4 regions of the Peribacillus frigoritolerans genome follow, and region 1 is predicted to be linked to each of the others. Evidence: riboswitches for the same ligand, from Rfam matches in the RefSeq annotation. Region 1 holds a riboswitch; each other region holds the start of a gene.

Region 1 (4,213 bases):
ACTTGGAAGAATTCAGGGTAACTTAAATGCGTTAAATAGTGAATTTCAAGGAGGATGGTTATGGGAATTTTAAGCGGAAATCCGAAAGAAGAGCCTATGCATTACGGAGAGGTATTCGGAACATGGGCATTTCTTACAACTACAAAAGGGCTGATTGCCTGTCATCAAACTATGCTTAATCATACTGGCGACAAGGACCTGCATAAATTACTTGTTGAAGTGATCAATCAAGGGAAACAGGAACATGACCAACTTGAATCATTATTAAAAGAAAATAACGTAGGACTGCCTCCGTCACCACCTGAAAGACCTAAAGCTAATTTGGAGGATATTCCAGTCGGGGCACGTCTTCAAGATCCTGAAATCTCTGCTTCAGTATCAATCGATATTAATGCAGGATTAGTTGCTTGCAGCCAAATCATGGGTCAATGCATCCGAGAAGATATTGCACAGATGTTCGCACAATTCCATACGAATAAAGCTGCATTGGGTGCTGACTTCCTAAGATTGAATAAGGAAAAAGGCTGGCTTGTCCCTCCTCCTCTTCATATTAATAAAACAAGTATGTAAATATAATGAAATATCCCCTAATCATGTTGACATCGTGATTGGATGCCCAACATGATTAAGGGATTAATTCCGATAATGAAAGGACGATTAAGGAATCACTACCATTGCAGACTTTCGATTAAGTGGCACTTTGTGCATTGTTGACTATAATCAGTTTTTACAAATTCATGATTACAATTCTCGCGAAAAATGTTCAGCTCCCTTTTCAGCTGTTCCAATTGAGTTTCCAACTGTTTCATTTCAACTTTTATTTGGATTACCCGATTCATCGAATTCTCCCTCTCGTCGGAATCACAGATAGATTTCCCCGTCCGTTTTCCTAAATTCATTCGCTTTTTCTTTAAGACCTTCATCGATTACCGACTCAAAACCCAGACCCTTTTCCTTCGCCAAATCACGGATGTCCTGAGAAATCCTCATACTGCAGAATTTGGGTCCGCACATTGAACAGAAATGGGCTGTTTTGGCACCCTCTGCCGGAAGTGTTTCATCGTGATATTCAACTGCCCTTTCAGGATCGAGGGAAAGATTGAATTGATCTCTCCAACGAAATTCGAATCTAGCCTTCGAAAGGGCATCATCCCGTTTCCGTGCCTGGGGATGGCCTTTTGCAAGATCAGCTGCGTGGGCTGCAATTTTATAAGTAATGACCCCTACACGAACATCCTCTTTATTCGGAAGTCCCAAATGCTCTTTCGGTGTCACATAACAAAGCATGGCCGTTCCAAACCATCCAATCATGGCAGCACCAATCGCAGAAGTGATATGATCGTATCCAGGAGCTATATCCGTTGTCAATGGTCCCAGGGTATAGAATGGAGCTTCTTGACAGACTTCCAGCTGCTTATCCATATTTTCTTTAATCAAATGCATCGGTACGTGACCGGGTCCCTCCACCATGACTTGAACATCGTGCTTCCAAGCAATCTTCGTCAGTTCCCCAAGTGTTTCCAATTCAGCAAATTGAGCCTCATCGTTTGCATCTGCAATGGAGCCAGGACGGAGGCCGTCACCTAATGAGAAAGAGACATCATACGCCTTCATGATTTCACAAATCTCTTCAAAGTGAGTATAGAGAAAACTTTCTTGGTGATGGGCCAAGCACCATTGTGCCATGATGGAGCCCCCCCGGGAAACGATTCCCGTAACTCGCTTTGCTGTCATGGGAATGTATCGCAAAAGCACACCGGCGTGTATGGTGAAGTAATCGACACCTTGCTCAGCCTGCTCGATTAATGTATCCCGGAAAACTTCCCAATTTAAATCTTCCGCGACTCCATTCACTTTTTCCAATGCTTGATATATCGGAACCGTCCCAACTGGCACAGGTGAATTCCTGATAATCCATTCCCGGGTCGTGTGAATATTCTTTCCGGTGGAAAGATCCATTATGTTGTCTGCACCCCAACGTGTAGCCCAAGTCATTTTCTCCACTTCAGCTTCGATCGATGAACTAACAGCGGAATTTCCAATATTCGCATTTATTTTCACATGAAAATTACGTCCGATGATCATGGGCTCACTTTCAGGATGGTTAATATTTGCCGGTATGATCGCCCTCCCGCTAGCTACCTCTTCTCTTACAAACTCAGGGGCTACATTTTCCCTGATCGAGATGAACTCCATTTCCGGAGTTATGATACCTTTTCGGGCATAATGGAGCTGGGTTACGTTTTGCCCATTCGCTGCACGCAATGGTTTTCTTTTCAATCCCGGAAAAACTTCTGCTTTGGTTCGTGACTCTTTTTTATACCCGTTATCTTCGGGCTTTATTTCACGCCCTTCATACTCTTCAACATCTTCCCTTTCCAGAACCCAGCTGCGTCTAATCGGGGCAAGACCTTTATGAATATCAATGGGATATTCTGAATCCGTATAAAAACCGCTTGTGTCATATACTCGTAAAGGCGGATTCTCCTCTTCGCCGAATGACCCTGTAGTCGGACTTAGCTTAATTTCACGCATGGGTACCCTAATATCGGGTCTAGATCCCTCAACATACACTTTTTTACTCCCGGCAAAACTGGACATAATTGAAACGTTCATGTCATTTACTGAATTACTCATCATGATTTCATTTCTCCTTTTTAAGTTCATTTAAAAAGGACAAAATCCAATCCATTTCGCACGAAAAAGCCAGATCTCATATTTAAGACCTGGCTAACGTTAGTATGGCTACAGAAATGACCAATTGAAATGTCATTGTTTAGTAGATTCTAACTTCCCCACGCTGGTATGAACCAGATCAGGTCCTGAGGGTTAAGAAGCTTAAGCGCTTCTCTCTCAGCCCAACTTATATTGGACACCCCTAGTCTGAATAATTTAATTGATTACAGGATAACTATATCTCACCCTTTTCATTCTGTAAATAATTTGAAAGACCTAATATTTTCATTACAACTCTCAAAAATTTGTTATTTGAAGGAGAGCCGTCAATTAATTCCCCAGGCCCTCAAGGATAGGGTAGAGCTCCTCTAAATGCTTGATTTCATAGGTTGGAATCACTTCATTCCGTTCCTTATCATGGCGATTTATCCAAACCGACTTTATGCCTACCCGTGATGCTCCAAGGATATCCGTCATTAAATTATCGCCGACCATCAATACTTCATCTTTATCAAGCTCCATGATTTCCAAAGCATGCTCAAAAATGGAGGCATCCGGTTTACCTCTTCCAAATGCGCCTGATATCACGATTTGGTCGAAATAAGGAACCAGTTCAGGCGTAATTTCAAGTTTGGTATTTTGCAGCTCAGGAGATCCGTTCGTAAGCAATAGCAATTTATACTTCCCTTTTAATTCATCCAGAACACGGAATGTTTCTTCATAGATAAATGGCTTTTTGCGTCTCTCTGCAGGGAAACGTTCTGCCAGTTCAAGCCCAAATTCCGGGTCATCGATCCCTAATGCCAATAACCCTCTCGTCCACGCTTCTTTCCGATAAGCCGGAGCAATCCCGGCCATCTTCCTGAATTCATCATGATCATCCTGGAAATTTCCCCATAGCCCCTCAAATGGGTTGATTCCGATCATTTGTGTGAATGCATATGTATCGTAAGAAGAATAAAGCTCACGCGCTTCCTTTCGCACAGCTTCTTCAAACTCGTCGACATTCAGATCATATTTCTCCTTGGCCACTTCACATGTGGCCACAAAAGCCTCTTTTACACTTTTCTGATCCCATAGTAATGTATCATCTAAATCAAAAAAAACTGCCTTCAGCAAAATGTCCACCCCTCTTTCCCTATTATTGAATTCGTAAAAATTACACTATTACAATAATAAACCACAACCAATAAAAAAAGAATAACTATTCGGAAAATGACTTACCTTTTCTAGTGGGAAACCCTTATCCACTTATCATCTTTCAAATACATACAGCTTTCCATTACTGGCAATCTTGAATTTCGGACCGGTGAACCCCCGTCGGATCAGCTCTTTCCTCATATATACCATGAGGGCGGCATGACTCACGATCAGAACATCCCTTTCCCCCTTTGCAAAGACTTCATCCAATACTTTATTGATCCTTCGCTCTGCGATCTTAATTTCCGCCCTTGTCTGCTTGTTGAACACCGAGCAGCAGCGAATCCAGATGGCCCAAAGGATGAATGGCAGCTTTACCCTTCCTTTAAGAGGCGGG
Region 2 (4,213 bases), 2.3 Mb from region 1:
GTATGGCCCAGGTTCAATCCTACTTTACGGAAATGATTTTGAATCTTCTCTTTCATTTCTTCTTTAGGGACGGAAAGATTCTCAAGGACGAAGGCAATTTCCTCATCGGCAAATGGCATGCAAAACTGACTATCAGGGTCTTGAAAAACATATCCCCATGAAGAAGGGCATTTCAATTTCTCCGTTTTCATCGGTACTTCGATAGAATTTGGAATCAATCCGCTTAACACTTGTAAAAGAGTCGACTTACCACATCCTGATGGTCCCAACAATAGCACTTTTTCTCCTTGATCAAACGATAGTGATAGGTCCTTGAATATTAAAGATTCATCACCGGGAAATTTCATTCTTAACTTTTCAACAAAAACGATTGGTTCCATGGCCCTCAACCTCTACTTTTGATCCAGTTCTGCATAATCTTTATTTGAAACCGGACGCACAAGATTAGTTACACCTGTTGCTTCCAGGACTTTAACTAGATAATAAGCAGTCACACCTGCAAAGAATATGGAACCCAAAAACCTCGCTATCATGAATAACGATAGATTCCAAGTAGAAAGCGCACCTATTTCCCCGTATGCAAAATCCATGATAACTGATGCCAGGCAGGAAGCTATCGCAGCTAAAACGGCCACCGGCATATTGAATTTTTTATATTTGAACGCCCTGAACACCAGTTCCGCGAACAAACCTTGTACCACCCCATATAACAGCACGGTCAGCCCCCATGGTGAACCAAGAAAGAACTCCCCGGAAGCTGCTGCTATCTCCGCCAAAAGTGCCACACCCGGTTTCCGTAAAATTAAAAAGGCGACGGGGCCAGCTATAAACCACATTCCATAAATAAGTTGATCCAAATGTAACCCGAATGGTTTAACGGAATAATAGATCGAACCCCAAAGGATATAAACGATTCCAAATGCTACCGCAATTACGATCGTGACCAATATGTCCGTTAATTTCAATCCTTTTTTCATTGTTTCATTCCCCTTTATACTTCTAGTGTTTCCTTATGCACAGGCCATGTCTCTAAACGATAAGCCATTTCCCAAAATGAGTATTCATATTGGCTGCTGAGGATAAAATGCTCTTTCATTCTTTCCTTATCTTCGTCTGTCACTTTTTCAGCAATCTCATCAAGCCTCGCAATTTGCTCTTCCACCAAAGTGCGGAACCACTCCCCTCCGTAAGCCGCTATCCATTCTTGATAAATCGGCTCTTCCGGCATGCACCCTTGCAGTCTTTCACCTATTTCATAATACAGCCAGTAACACGGCAAGATAGCTGCAATAACATCCCCTAAATGTCCCGAATATGCCGCACGATACATATGGGAGGTATAAGCATAAGCAGTCGGGGCAGGTTTGAAATTATCCCGTTCTTCTTTTGTGATGCCTAATCTCTCAGAAAAATTCTCATGAAGCTTCAACTCCGCTTCATATGTTCCTTGTGCATGGCCCGCAAGCCTGCTTGTTGTATGTAAATCCGTAGCTTTGACTGCCCCTAAAGCTTGAACTCTAGCAAAATGAGATAAATAATAGGAATCTTGCATGACATAAAAACGGAAACACTCCAATGGCAATGTGCCATCTCCTATTCCTGCAACAAACGGGTGATTAAAACTAGCTTCCCAAATATGATCAGCTTCCTGACGAATTTCCTCTGAAAACTTCATGTCCATTACCTCCAAATTATATTTTTCAAGAAATGTTACGGAAAAAAACCTTTTATCACCCCTTTTTTTGCAAACAAAAAACCACTTTCTTAAACGTAAAGAAAGTGGTTGTACTTGAAATAATACAGAAACGTATTGTTCCAGACCCCACTTCCCTACGCTGGTATAAACCAGATCAGGTTCTAAGGGTCTTAAAGTCATACTTTAATCTCAGCTTCTGCGGTAAAAATCAACTTTCACCTATAAAGCACCCCTAGTGGTACAAATTGTATATTAAATTTCATTTGCCTTTATATTAACACGATAAATCCAATTGTCAAACGTATTACGGAAAGTTTTCAACTTAATGATTTAGGGTTACTAACCTTTCAATCTTGCATAACCCCCATTTACCCAGCAGTTTAACGGCACTTTAATCAATGGGTTTCGCTACGTAATTCACTCGTGAGTTTGGCCGTTTTACTCGTGAAATTGATGTTTACATGGGATTTCTGCTGCTTTACTAATGAGTTTAGCTGCTTTAATCGTGAGTTTGGCCGTTTTACTAATGAGCTTAGCTGCTTTAATCGTGAGTTTGGCCGTTTTACTCGTGAATTTAGCTGTTTTACTCGTGAGTTTGGCCTGTTTACTCGTGAATTTAGCTGGTTTACTCGTGAATTCTCCAACTTTACTCGTGAAATCTTTTATTCTCTAAAAATAGCCTATATGGCAGGGAACAGTTGCATGACTGTCCGCTGACATATAGGCCATCTACTAGAGAACAATATTATACATTCGATGTAGCTTTTAGTTTTATATTTTCCTCAAGCTGCAGTTTATCATAGCTGCCATACCTCTCTTTCACAACGAGTAACGCCAAGGCAGCCATTATGCTCGGAACCGTGAAGGCCATGAATGCATTTTGTGGTGAATAGTTAGCAGCGAGCAGTAATCCTATTAATGTTGGGGCAACAATCGCTCCAATTCTACCAAAAGCCAAGGCCCAACCTATCCCGGTGGACCTTATCTCCCGCGGATAATACTCGGATATATACGTATTGGCCAAATTCATCGTGCCGACTGTACTGGCCCCTCCAAAAGCGATCAGAATATATAATGCTGCTGCATTTGAGGTCAAACCTAATATAACAAAACAGACCGTACCCATGGCACAGAGGGATAAAAGTACTCTTCTATGGCCTATTTTCCCAACTAAATACCCTCCAATTATCGATCCGCCAATTTGTCCTATTCCCGATATAAGATTGAAAGATAAACTGGATGAAAGGCCGTATCCGGACTGCTGCATGATTTTGGGTAACCATGTATTGAGTCCGTATACCATAAGTAAACAATTAAAGGCAGCTACCCAAAACGCAAATGTGCTAAGAGTGCGCTTATTTTCAAAGAGTTTCTTGACTGGAAAGCCCTTTGCCCTTTCTTGGACTTTGGCAAACTCATAATCGTCCGACTCTTTATAGTCGCCGTCTGGATCAATGCGATTCAGGATTCCAGCAAGCTTTTCTCCTTGTTTTCGAATAACATAATAGGAAAGCGATTCAGGAAATTGCTTCATGAAGAATGGCAGTGCCAGCAAGGGAAGCGCCCCTATCCAATACAAAACCCTCCAACTCATTTGTTCCATCACATACATTCCAATTAAAGAAGCGAGTATGCTTCCGATAGAATAACCGCAGTACATAGCGGTTACAATGAGAACCTTATTCTTTTTGGGTGAGTATTCCGCCATTAGGGAGATGACGTTTGGCATTAATCCTCCCATTCCCAAGGCCGCTATAAATCGCATAACCGAGAAAAAGGCAGGATCCGGGGCAAAACTTGAAAGTAATGTAAAAACACTGAATAGACATATACAGATGGCAAGCACTTTTTTTCTCCCTATTTTATCCGCAAGAGGTGCAAAAATGAGTGCTCCCACCATCATACCGAACAATGAGTAACTTGCAATTCCGCCAGCTTCGACTGGCGTCAAGTTCCATTCCTCCATCATCAAAGGCAAACCTACTCCGTACATGGCTATATCAAATCCATCAAAGGTAATTGCGAACAAACACCACATGAAGACCATTATATGAAAACGGCCAAATCTACTATTACCTACCACTTCCGAAGCATTGACCTCACGCAATATATTCCCTCCTCTTTGCCATATTTCACGCTATAACATGTAATGTCAGTTTCCCTAGTTCACCGTAATCTGCTATTATTTCATCGCTTGCCTGTATCGATACGGCATCTGTAATTCCGCCTACTAAAACAATCATTCCAGCCTGGATGGAAAGTCCTTCCCGGTTAATCATTTTTACAAGCTCCACAATCGAATGAATCGGGTGATCGAGCACAGCTTCACCGCGACCCCTCTTTTGCATTTCACCATTTTGATAAAGCGTAACTTCTGCTTGAGCCCAGTCCGTGTGATACGGTGAATAAGCTTGATTGCTAAGCAGGATTTTGGCTGAGGATGCGTTATCCGCTACTACATCGGTAAGTGTAAAAGAAAAGTTTTTATAACGGCTGTCAATAACTTCAAGAGCAAGA
Region 3 (4,213 bases), 620 kb from region 1:
CAGAAATGCAGTTCTTTACAGATGGAAGCACAAGCTTGCTGTTGGTGGGCGGCGGGATTGCCACGGCATTGCCTCTTTTATATTTTGCAAAAGGGGCGGAGAAGATCCCGTTATCGATGCTTGGCATTTTTCAGTATATCGCTCCGACCTTATCTTTATTGATCGGGGTATTCGTCTATCATGAAAGTTTCACGAAAGCACATCTTTTAGCCTTTTTGTTCATATGGTCAGCCTTGGCTGTTTATACACTATCCATAACGAAATGGGGTCAGGCAAGTGCCCGCAGGTTCAAAGGCAAAGGGAATATTGGTGCGTGAAAAGAAAAAATGCTTGGGAGATCTCTCCCCAAGCATTTTTTTATGCATATAAAACAAAAAGGTCATGAAAGGTATATCTTCGAACCTATTTCAGAAACAATACAATTGGAAAGGCTGACAGGACAGTGATCGGGCTTTGCTCGGGGGATATTTAGTTGAAATTGTCTATAGAAGGAACTATCCAGGAAAATGATATGTGTTGTCAAGAATGCTGATATGGTGGCGTACGGCTTTCTATTGCTATTTAATTCATTGATGATTCCCTGTGCAGTGGTAATCCCGATCCCGTGGCCATAAAAGAGGTTTCTCCCTAATAATATGGCATTTTCACCTTGCCATTCAGGAGTTGTCTCGTCATGATCAGGGTTTATGAAGTAAACGCAATCCCCTGGTAAATAATCCCGTCCTTGGTGAATGATAAGAGCCATATTCCTTGGAGGGCGAAAGTCATATAAAAATAGGTCTGAAAAAAGATAGTCGAAATTCCTGGGGCCGATTAAATCCAAAATCGCCTTTAAAAAAGTGACGACTATTGCTGTCCCGCATTCGAAGGCATAAAGCCTTCCATTCATGAAAATGTCAACAAGCGCAGCATGAGGGAGAATCCCTGGCTGAAGGGTAAAGGTGCCATCCTTTGAAAGGTGCCAATATTTTTGATTGGATTGAGATTCCTCAAGTGTGGAAAATTCCGGACCACTTTTATCCAACGCAATAGCTGCCTCTATGACTCGGTTCCTCAGCTGTATCTCGAAATTAAAATCCCCAAAGTTCCGGTATTCAAAAACGTTAGAATCTTCCGCCAAGCATTGAAGAGTTTCAAGTGATTTGGCAGATGCTGTACCTGGTTGGATTTGACTGACATCTAACCATTTGTGATTAATCTTTATCATGATCATATCCACCTTTTGCTTATGAAATTAAGGGTTTAATAAAACCGGTAAACAAAAATGTCTACAGGTAATGCTCATTATATGAATGCTTGCAAAGAAATGACTATTTGATAAGTGTCCGCCACCGTTGCAGCCAAGAATGATTAGAAAGGAAAGAGGCAGAATTATTTTGCTTTCAATGATTTTCGTTCCAAAAGATGTTTTGCAAGAAATCCTAAAGTGCCAGGAATACCTTTCCAATTAGTGAGAAGAAGCAAATTAGTATTCCTTTTTCCCTATGAATTGATATAATGAGAGAGAAAAGTTCATATGTGCGAGAAATGTAGGGGGGCCAGTACTGCTGGCTGAGATTGCATCCTTTAGATGCTGACTCTTTGAACCTGATCTGGATGATGCCAGCGGAGGGAACATATTATTACTGATTTTCTGTTTTGTATGTTAACGTCCGAATTCATCTTCGGGCGTTTTTTGCTTTTTTATCCAGTATTTGAATAGAACCTGGAGCCCCATTATGGTTCCGGCATATGGATCTTATAAGATGTGTAGGAGGATAATGACTTGAATAAATTCTTACCACTGTTAACTTCGTTGTTCCTTTTGGCTGGATGCGGTGCAGGCGGAACTAATGAAAAAGAAGAAGCATCTAAAAATGAAGAATTAAAAAAGGTATCGGTCGTGCTCGATTGGACACCGAATACAAACCATACAGGATTGTATGTAGCCAAGGAAAAAGGTTATTTTAAAGACCAAGGTCTTGATGTGGAAATTATCATGCCAGGTGAAGCTGGAGCGGATAAGCTTGTCGCTTCAGGAAAATCTGAATTTGGCGTGAGCTACCAGGAGGGCATAACGCAGGCCCGCGTGCAGGGCGTGCCGATTGTTTCGGTTGCTGCCGTCATCCAGCATAATACCTCTGGATTCGCTTCCCCTGAGGCAAAGAACATTAAAACTCCCAAGGATTTTGAAGGGAAAACGTATGGTGGCTGGGGGTCTCCGGTTGAAAAGGCCATTATTGATTCACTAATGAAAAAAGAAAATGCGGATGTAAATGAAGTGGATATAGTCAATACAGGAGACATGGATTTTTTCACTTCGGTTAAAAGGGATATAGATTTTGCCTGGATTTATTATGGATGGACAGGCATTGAGGCTGAGTTGCGAAATGAAAAGCTTAATATGGTTTACTTAACCGAATACTCAGATAAGCTTGATTACTATACGCCTGTTTTGACTACAAATGAAAAGATGATAAAAGAAGATCCCGAAACTGTTAAAGCATTCGTTCATGCAGCATCGAAAGGGTACCAGTTTGCGATTAAGAATCCTGCTGATGCAGCAGACATGTTAATTAAGTCTGCGCCGGATCTTGATGCAAAACTAGTTAAGAAAAGCCAGGAGTGGCTTGCAGCCAAGTATCAGGATGATGCTCCGCGTTGGGGTGAACAAAAACTGGAAATCTGGAAGAATTACAGTGATTGGATGACTGAAAACAAGCTTCTTGAAGGTGATTTCGATCCTGAAAAGGCATTTACCAATGAATTTTTACCAAAATAGGAGGAAATACAATGGCCAATTCATTAATTAGTATACAAATTATCCCTAAAGGGGAAAATGTCATCCCTATGGTCGATGAAGCAATCAAGATCATTGAAGAATCAGGTGTCAAGTATGAGGTTCACCCGCTTGAAACGACAATGGAGGGCGAGCTTTCCGAACTTTTTGCCGTGATAGAAAAAATGAATGTAAGAATGATTGAAATAGGATCGCCGAATGTCATTTCGCAAGTGAAAATATTATATCAGCCAAGCGGGATTACGATGGATACGTTAACGGAGAAATATCGGGCATGATCGGAAGGGGAATTTGGAAGAAGGGGGCTCCCTTCTTTCTTTTATTATTGTTGCTGATAGTTTGGGAGTCAGTGACAGTCTTATTGAAGGTTGAAGAATGGCTGCTTCCCGCTCCATCGGCCATTTTCATAGAAGGAATTGAGTCGTCGCGCAATCTTTACGGACACCTTATATCCACAACCGAGCTTGCGTTGTCGGGCTTTTTTATTGGAAGCTGCATCGGCTTATTGGTTGCTGCAACCTTACACCTATTTCCAGGTGTGAAGGACGCGGTTTATCCTCTGCTCATACTATCACAAAATATACCTATCATAGTTTTGGCCCCGCTTTTGGTGATCTGGTTTGGCTTTGGCATGCTGCCTAAGTTAATCGTGATTTCGCTTGTATGTTTTTTTCCGGTTGCGGTTGCATCATTGGACGGTTTTCGCCAGACACCATACGAACTTAAGCATTATTTCAAGATGATGGGAGCGGGAAAGAACCAGTTATTTTGGAAGCTGGAATTTCCCCACTCAATCCCGTTCATTTTCTCCGGCCTGAAAATTTCGGCCACCTATAGTGTAATGGGTGCGGTTATTTCAGAGTGGCTCGGGGCAAAATCGGGGATTGGTGTTTATATGACGCTCGCGTCTTCTGCGTTCAGGACAGACCGGGTGTTTGTTGCCATTTTCATCATCATGGGAATGAGCCTGATCTTTTTTGGAATCATCACCTTCCTGGAGAAATACTTAGTTTCTTGGAAGAGAAAGGAGGGCGGCAAGGATGAAGCTGGAAATTAAAGATGTCTCCTATTCTTTCGATGGTAAACAGAATATATTGGAGAATATGAATTTTCATGTGGGTGATGGGGAATTTGTCACGATCCTTGGGCCATCGGGCAGTGGTAAAAGTACATTGTTCCACTTGATCGGCGGTATTTTGAAGCCGGATCATGGCATCATTTCACTGGATGGTAAAAAGATAAATGGTTTAAAGGGCCATATCAGCTATATGCCGCAGCAGCCTTCCCTTTTACCTTGGAGAACGGTATTGGAAAATGTTTTGCTTGGAAGTGAACTTGCTGGGATCAAAGATAAAGAAAAGGCAAAAGCCCTTTTGAGGAAAGCTGGATTAGAAGAGTATGAGAAAGCATATCCGCATGAATTATCAGGAGGCA
Region 4 (4,213 bases), 2.4 Mb from region 1:
TTTTGGAAATCATGACAGGGTCAAGGATAACGATGGCAGGCATGAAGGTTTTAAGGGACGCAGCGACTGTTTCCACGATTTCTTTTGATCCAAGCATGCCTATTTTTACTGCATCGACAGGAATATCTTCAAAGATAGCTGCAATTTGGTCCGATATGATAGCTGTTTCAATTGGCTGTACTGAACGGACTTCCATTGTATTTTGTGCGGTTACGGCTGTTATTGCAGACATTCCAAAGACCCCATGTGCAGAAAATGTTTTTAAATCCGCTTGTATTCCAGCACCGCCCCCTGAATCAGAGCCGGCGATGGTTAATGCTGTTTTCATAAAAAAACCCCTTCATATAATTATTTTTTAGAAGTATTTTAAGTAATATGAAAGCTAAAATCGCACCTGCGAATGAACTGAGCATAAAAGCCGGTAAAAAACCAAAAAGAGCCGCTTTTTCTCCTATTAGGAGGATGGCAAGTGGATAACAGGCCAGGGAACCGAGAATGCCGGTCCCGATTACTTCACCTAAACAAGCGAATTTTAAGCTTTGTGTTTTTCGATAAAGGATGGCAGCCAAAAGTGCACCGATCATGCTGCCGGGAAAGGCGAATATTGAACCGGTACCAGACATGTTTCTAATGATGGAAACTAAGAAAGCTTGTGTCACAGCATAAGCAGGCCCCAATAGAACGGCCGTGAGGACATTTGCCAGATGCTGAATAGGAAAGACCTTTGCAAATCCTGCAGGGATGAAAATAAATGAACTGGTCAGCGTCGTTATAGCCGTGATCATGGCAGTTAACGTCAGTTTCTTGATGGGATTCATCATCATGTCTGCGACCTACAGCGGCCAATCCTGCTCATTTTGAACCATATCCCAGAATAAATATTCATATCGGGAAGTAACCAAAAAGTGCTTTTCTAATCTAAGAAGTTCCTTTTCTGGCATGCCTTCCGTCAATTCTTCCAACAATGCGATCAGCCACTTGTGTGCTTCCCCGAATTCAGGTGATGAATAGGACCTTATCCAATCTGCGTAGCGATTGTTTTCCAATGCTGCTCCATTTTGTTCTTTTAGTAGCAAACCGATTTCATAATAATCCCAAGCGCAGGGCAGGAGACAGGCGATCAAGTCTGCCAAAGTCCCATGCTGAGCTGTATTTAGCATGTAACCTGTATAGGCTAGAGTGGTGGGAGTAGGTTCTGTTTCTTCCAATTCCTTGGCACTGATCCCGAATTCGGAAGCATATTGCCGATGGATATCCATTTCCACTTGAAGGGTTTCATTTAAAATGCTCGCAAACTTTGCCATGGTTTCGATGTTATGAGCTTTGATGACACCTAAAGCAAAGAGCTTGGAATAATCCATGAGATAGATATAGTCCTGCTTCAGGTAATAGGCAAATTTCTTTTCAGGAAGCGTGCCGTTTCCAATTGCCTGGACAAAGGGATGTGAATGGTTCCTTTTCCAAATCTCTTTTGCCCGTGCATGAAGTCTATCACTGAATGTTTCTGTTTTAATATTCTCCATTGTTCATCCTCCTTTAGAATGGTTCCCGTTGATAATGAAAAACCCCGTTCCTGAATACGGAACGGGGTAGATGGATATAGTCTGTAAATGGACGATATCATCCACTTCCCTCCGCCGGTATGAGCCGGTTCAGGTTCAAAGGGTCCGGAACTATTTCCATCTCAGTCTTAAAAAAGACTCCCCTAGTGGTGTGAATTGTATGTAATTACTGACATCATATCAGAAAGACAAGAAAATGCAACCCGTATTTGAAGAGAGAGCACATTATGTCCAGGAAAAAAGGGAGAACCAGGTAATTGACTTTTGATGATTATTAGGATAGAATCATTTCTACATCATTTATATATCGAATTCTTATCCAGAGAGGTGGAGGGACTTGGCCCAAAGAAACCTCGGCAGCGGACCCGTTTTGGGAACTGTGCTAAATCCAACAAGCATATGCTTGGAAGATAAGAAGAGCCGTACGGACACTGTCAGCCTCTTCTTGAATTAGAAGGGGCTTTTATTTTTGGAAATAACGTTTAGTGACATAATAGAAAAGGTATATATAATTTGGTGAAAATCAAACAAGTTGATAAAGTTAGCTAACTAGAAGCAGGCTCTAGGATGACTAGGAAAGGAGCCATTTACATGGCAGAATTATTTAAGAGGATTGAACAGAGGAAGGCAAAGCTCATTGAAGAGCTATTGGCCAATGGAGTATACAAAACCTCTGATGAAAGGCACCTTTATGATGCCCCATTAAAAGTGCTCGAAGATGAATATAGGATAGTTATAAATAGACCTAATAACGAGTCACCTTCTGAATGGATGACATAGTAAGCGATGGACTATATTTTGGGTTCTGGGATAAGGTATATGATGTAAGCATTCACAGTCTACACTAGTGGATGCTTTTTTGGGTTTAATAGAAAATGACATAAAATATACATAATTAAAGAATAAAGTAGGTGTTTTGTCACATTTGACCTATAAAATAACACATTTTATTTCTGGAAAATAGTTGATTTTAACTAGTAGTTTCATTATGATGAAAGTGTAAAAAAATTGAATAAATGGGAGGTGGCATATAATGCCTTGCCGTAAGGTAACTATAGAAAGAATTGAAGAAAAGAGACAGGAAATGTTCAAATTAGCAGCAAGTTACGGCTTAACAAGTCTGCTAACTGTTCAAGCCAGTCAAGAATTGGATACGCTATTAAATGCGTTAGCAAGTAAAAGAGAGTCTGAATATTTTTCCCTCCAAAAAGCATAAATTAGCCAATTCGACCTGTATTAATTTGAAAAAGCTACTGCTCAAGGCAATAGCTCTAAAGAATTATATTAAATATCGACACGTTTACCGAGAATGATCAAATCCCGCTCAATGCCATCCAGCTCGGCAACTTGAGGTAAATGTGCCCATTCTTCAAACCCGAATTTGGAAAAAAGCTTAAGGCTCGGTATATTGTGGGCGAAAATGAAACCCAATATAGTCTTAATACCTAATTTTGGACTCAATTCAATTGCCTTTTGAATCGAAATTTGTCCGATTCCTTTTCCCCGGAAATAATCATCAATATAAATGCTGATTTCGGCAGTGAAATTATATGCCGGTCGGCCATAGAAGGATTGAAAGCTCATCCATCCAGCAGTTTTCCCTTCTATAGTAATGATATATAGCGGTCTACTTTCTGAATGATGTTCCTCAAACCATTTAACCCTCGATTGAACGGATACAGGCTCCGTATCCGCCGTGACCATTCTTGAAGCAATTGTCGAATTATATATTTCAACAATTCTGGGTAGATCAGATAGTTCTGCCTCTCTAAACTCTATGTGCTCTTCCATGATTTAAACTCCTAACTATCATTTATTCAATCTCCAGAATGAAGGGTAATCCCGTTTTTTGTTTAAGGGACGGTAAATGACACTCAATCCATTGAAAGTTTTTTATTATCATACACTCTTTACTCTTTATCTGACAATTCCTTTTTTATGTTACGTCTGCAGGTTTTTGGGGTATGTAAAGGATTAAATACTTCTAGTAAAAAGACAGAGGAGAACCAAATGAAAAAATTGTCAGTTTTTTTGATTATAGTACTGGTTATATGTTTTGCTGCATATGAGTTTCAGGCCTCGGAGTCGGAAGATGTGCAAAGGGTGATGGCTTTTGGAGATTCGTTAACCTATGGAAAAGGGGATAAGGACGGGGAAGGATATATAGAAGGCCTGGAGGATGAATTGAATAACCCGGAATCGGAACAAAAGGTGAGTTTTTGGAATTACGGTATAAAAGGCCAGGAAACGGATGGGGTGATGAAACAGCTTGATGATTACCGCATTAAAACGAAACTTGATGAAGCCGATACTTTCATCGTTTATATCGGAACGAATGACTTGATCAATAGTAACGGCGGGGACTTGGAGAAAATCAGTGATCGTAAAATCAATGAGGGTAAACGGGAGTATATCAGCCATCTGAAAAAGATTACGGCAACACTGATAAAGGCAAACGATAAAGCGGATATTCTGGTAGTGGGACTATATAACCCGATTAAAGGAAATCAAAAACTTGAAAAGCACATTCGCGATTATAACCAGTCAATAAAGGGAATAGCGGATAAAGACAAAAGGATGTTATTCATTCCTACGAATGATCTTTTTGAAGGTAAAAAGAAAACAGAGTATTTCAGTGATAAGTTACATCC

The links. A riboswitch is a leader RNA that binds a small molecule or an ion and turns the genes downstream of it on or off. The one in region 1 is predicted to bind thiamine pyrophosphate.
Region 2: it holds a riboswitch for thiamine pyrophosphate, as region 1 does, so the genes downstream of both, tenA (thiaminase II) here and thiC (phosphomethylpyrimidine synthase ThiC) in region 1, are expected to answer to the same signal.
Region 3: it holds a riboswitch for thiamine pyrophosphate, as region 1 does, so the genes downstream of both, ABOA58_RS20080 (ABC transporter substrate-binding protein) here and thiC (phosphomethylpyrimidine synthase ThiC) in region 1, are expected to answer to the same signal.
Region 4: it holds a riboswitch for thiamine pyrophosphate, as region 1 does, so the genes downstream of both, tenA (thiaminase II) here and thiC (phosphomethylpyrimidine synthase ThiC) in region 1, are expected to answer to the same signal.

What each region holds. Positions count from the first base shown of each region.
Region 1 covers NZ_CP158190.1:4,716,611-4,720,823, forward strand. Annotated here, with positions in the region: gene ABOA58_RS23225 (DUF3231 family protein) at 61-570, shown strand; gene thiC (phosphomethylpyrimidine synthase ThiC) at 862-2,640, opposite strand; TPP riboswitch at 2,776-2,890, opposite strand; gene ABOA58_RS23235 (HAD family hydrolase) at 3,007-3,795, opposite strand; gene ABOA58_RS23240 (histidine phosphatase family protein) at 3,931-4,213, opposite strand, start outside.
Region 2 covers NZ_CP158190.1:2,397,814-2,402,026, reverse strand. Annotated here, with positions in the region: gene ABOA58_RS11790 (ABC transporter ATP-binding protein) at 1-380, opposite strand, end outside; gene ABOA58_RS11785 (ECF transporter S component) at 393-977, opposite strand; gene tenA (thiaminase II) at 992-1,675, opposite strand; TPP riboswitch at 1,811-1,940, opposite strand; gene ABOA58_RS11775 (hypothetical protein) at 2,181-2,369, shown strand; gene ABOA58_RS11770 (MFS transporter) at 2,442-3,803, opposite strand; gene ABOA58_RS11765 (2-keto-4-pentenoate hydratase) at 3,829-4,213, opposite strand, start outside.
Region 3 covers NZ_CP158190.1:4,099,784-4,103,996, reverse strand. Annotated here, with positions in the region: gene rarD (EamA family transporter RarD) at 1-317, shown strand, start outside; gene ABOA58_RS20085 (protein-glutamine gamma-glutamyltransferase) at 380-1,207, opposite strand; TPP riboswitch at 1,522-1,631, shown strand; gene ABOA58_RS20080 (ABC transporter substrate-binding protein) at 1,766-2,761, shown strand; gene ABOA58_RS20075 (thiamine-binding protein) at 2,773-3,057, shown strand; gene ABOA58_RS20070 (ABC transporter permease) at 3,054-3,836, shown strand; gene ABOA58_RS20065 (ABC transporter ATP-binding protein) at 3,820-4,213, shown strand, end outside.
Region 4 covers NZ_CP158190.1:1,519,436-1,523,648, forward strand. Annotated here, with positions in the region: gene thiD (bifunctional hydroxymethylpyrimidine kinase/phosphomethylpyrimidine kinase) at 1-328, opposite strand, end outside; gene thiW (energy coupling factor transporter S component ThiW) at 297-818, opposite strand; gene tenA (thiaminase II) at 834-1,523, opposite strand; TPP riboswitch at 1,613-1,717, opposite strand; SAM riboswitch class I at 1,875-1,979, shown strand; gene ABOA58_RS07535 (Fur-regulated basic protein FbpA) at 2,154-2,342, shown strand; gene ABOA58_RS07540 (aspartyl-phosphate phosphatase Spo0E family protein) at 2,596-2,778, shown strand; gene ABOA58_RS07545 (GNAT family N-acetyltransferase) at 2,847-3,353, opposite strand; gene ABOA58_RS07550 (GDSL-type esterase/lipase family protein) at 3,573-4,213, shown strand, end outside.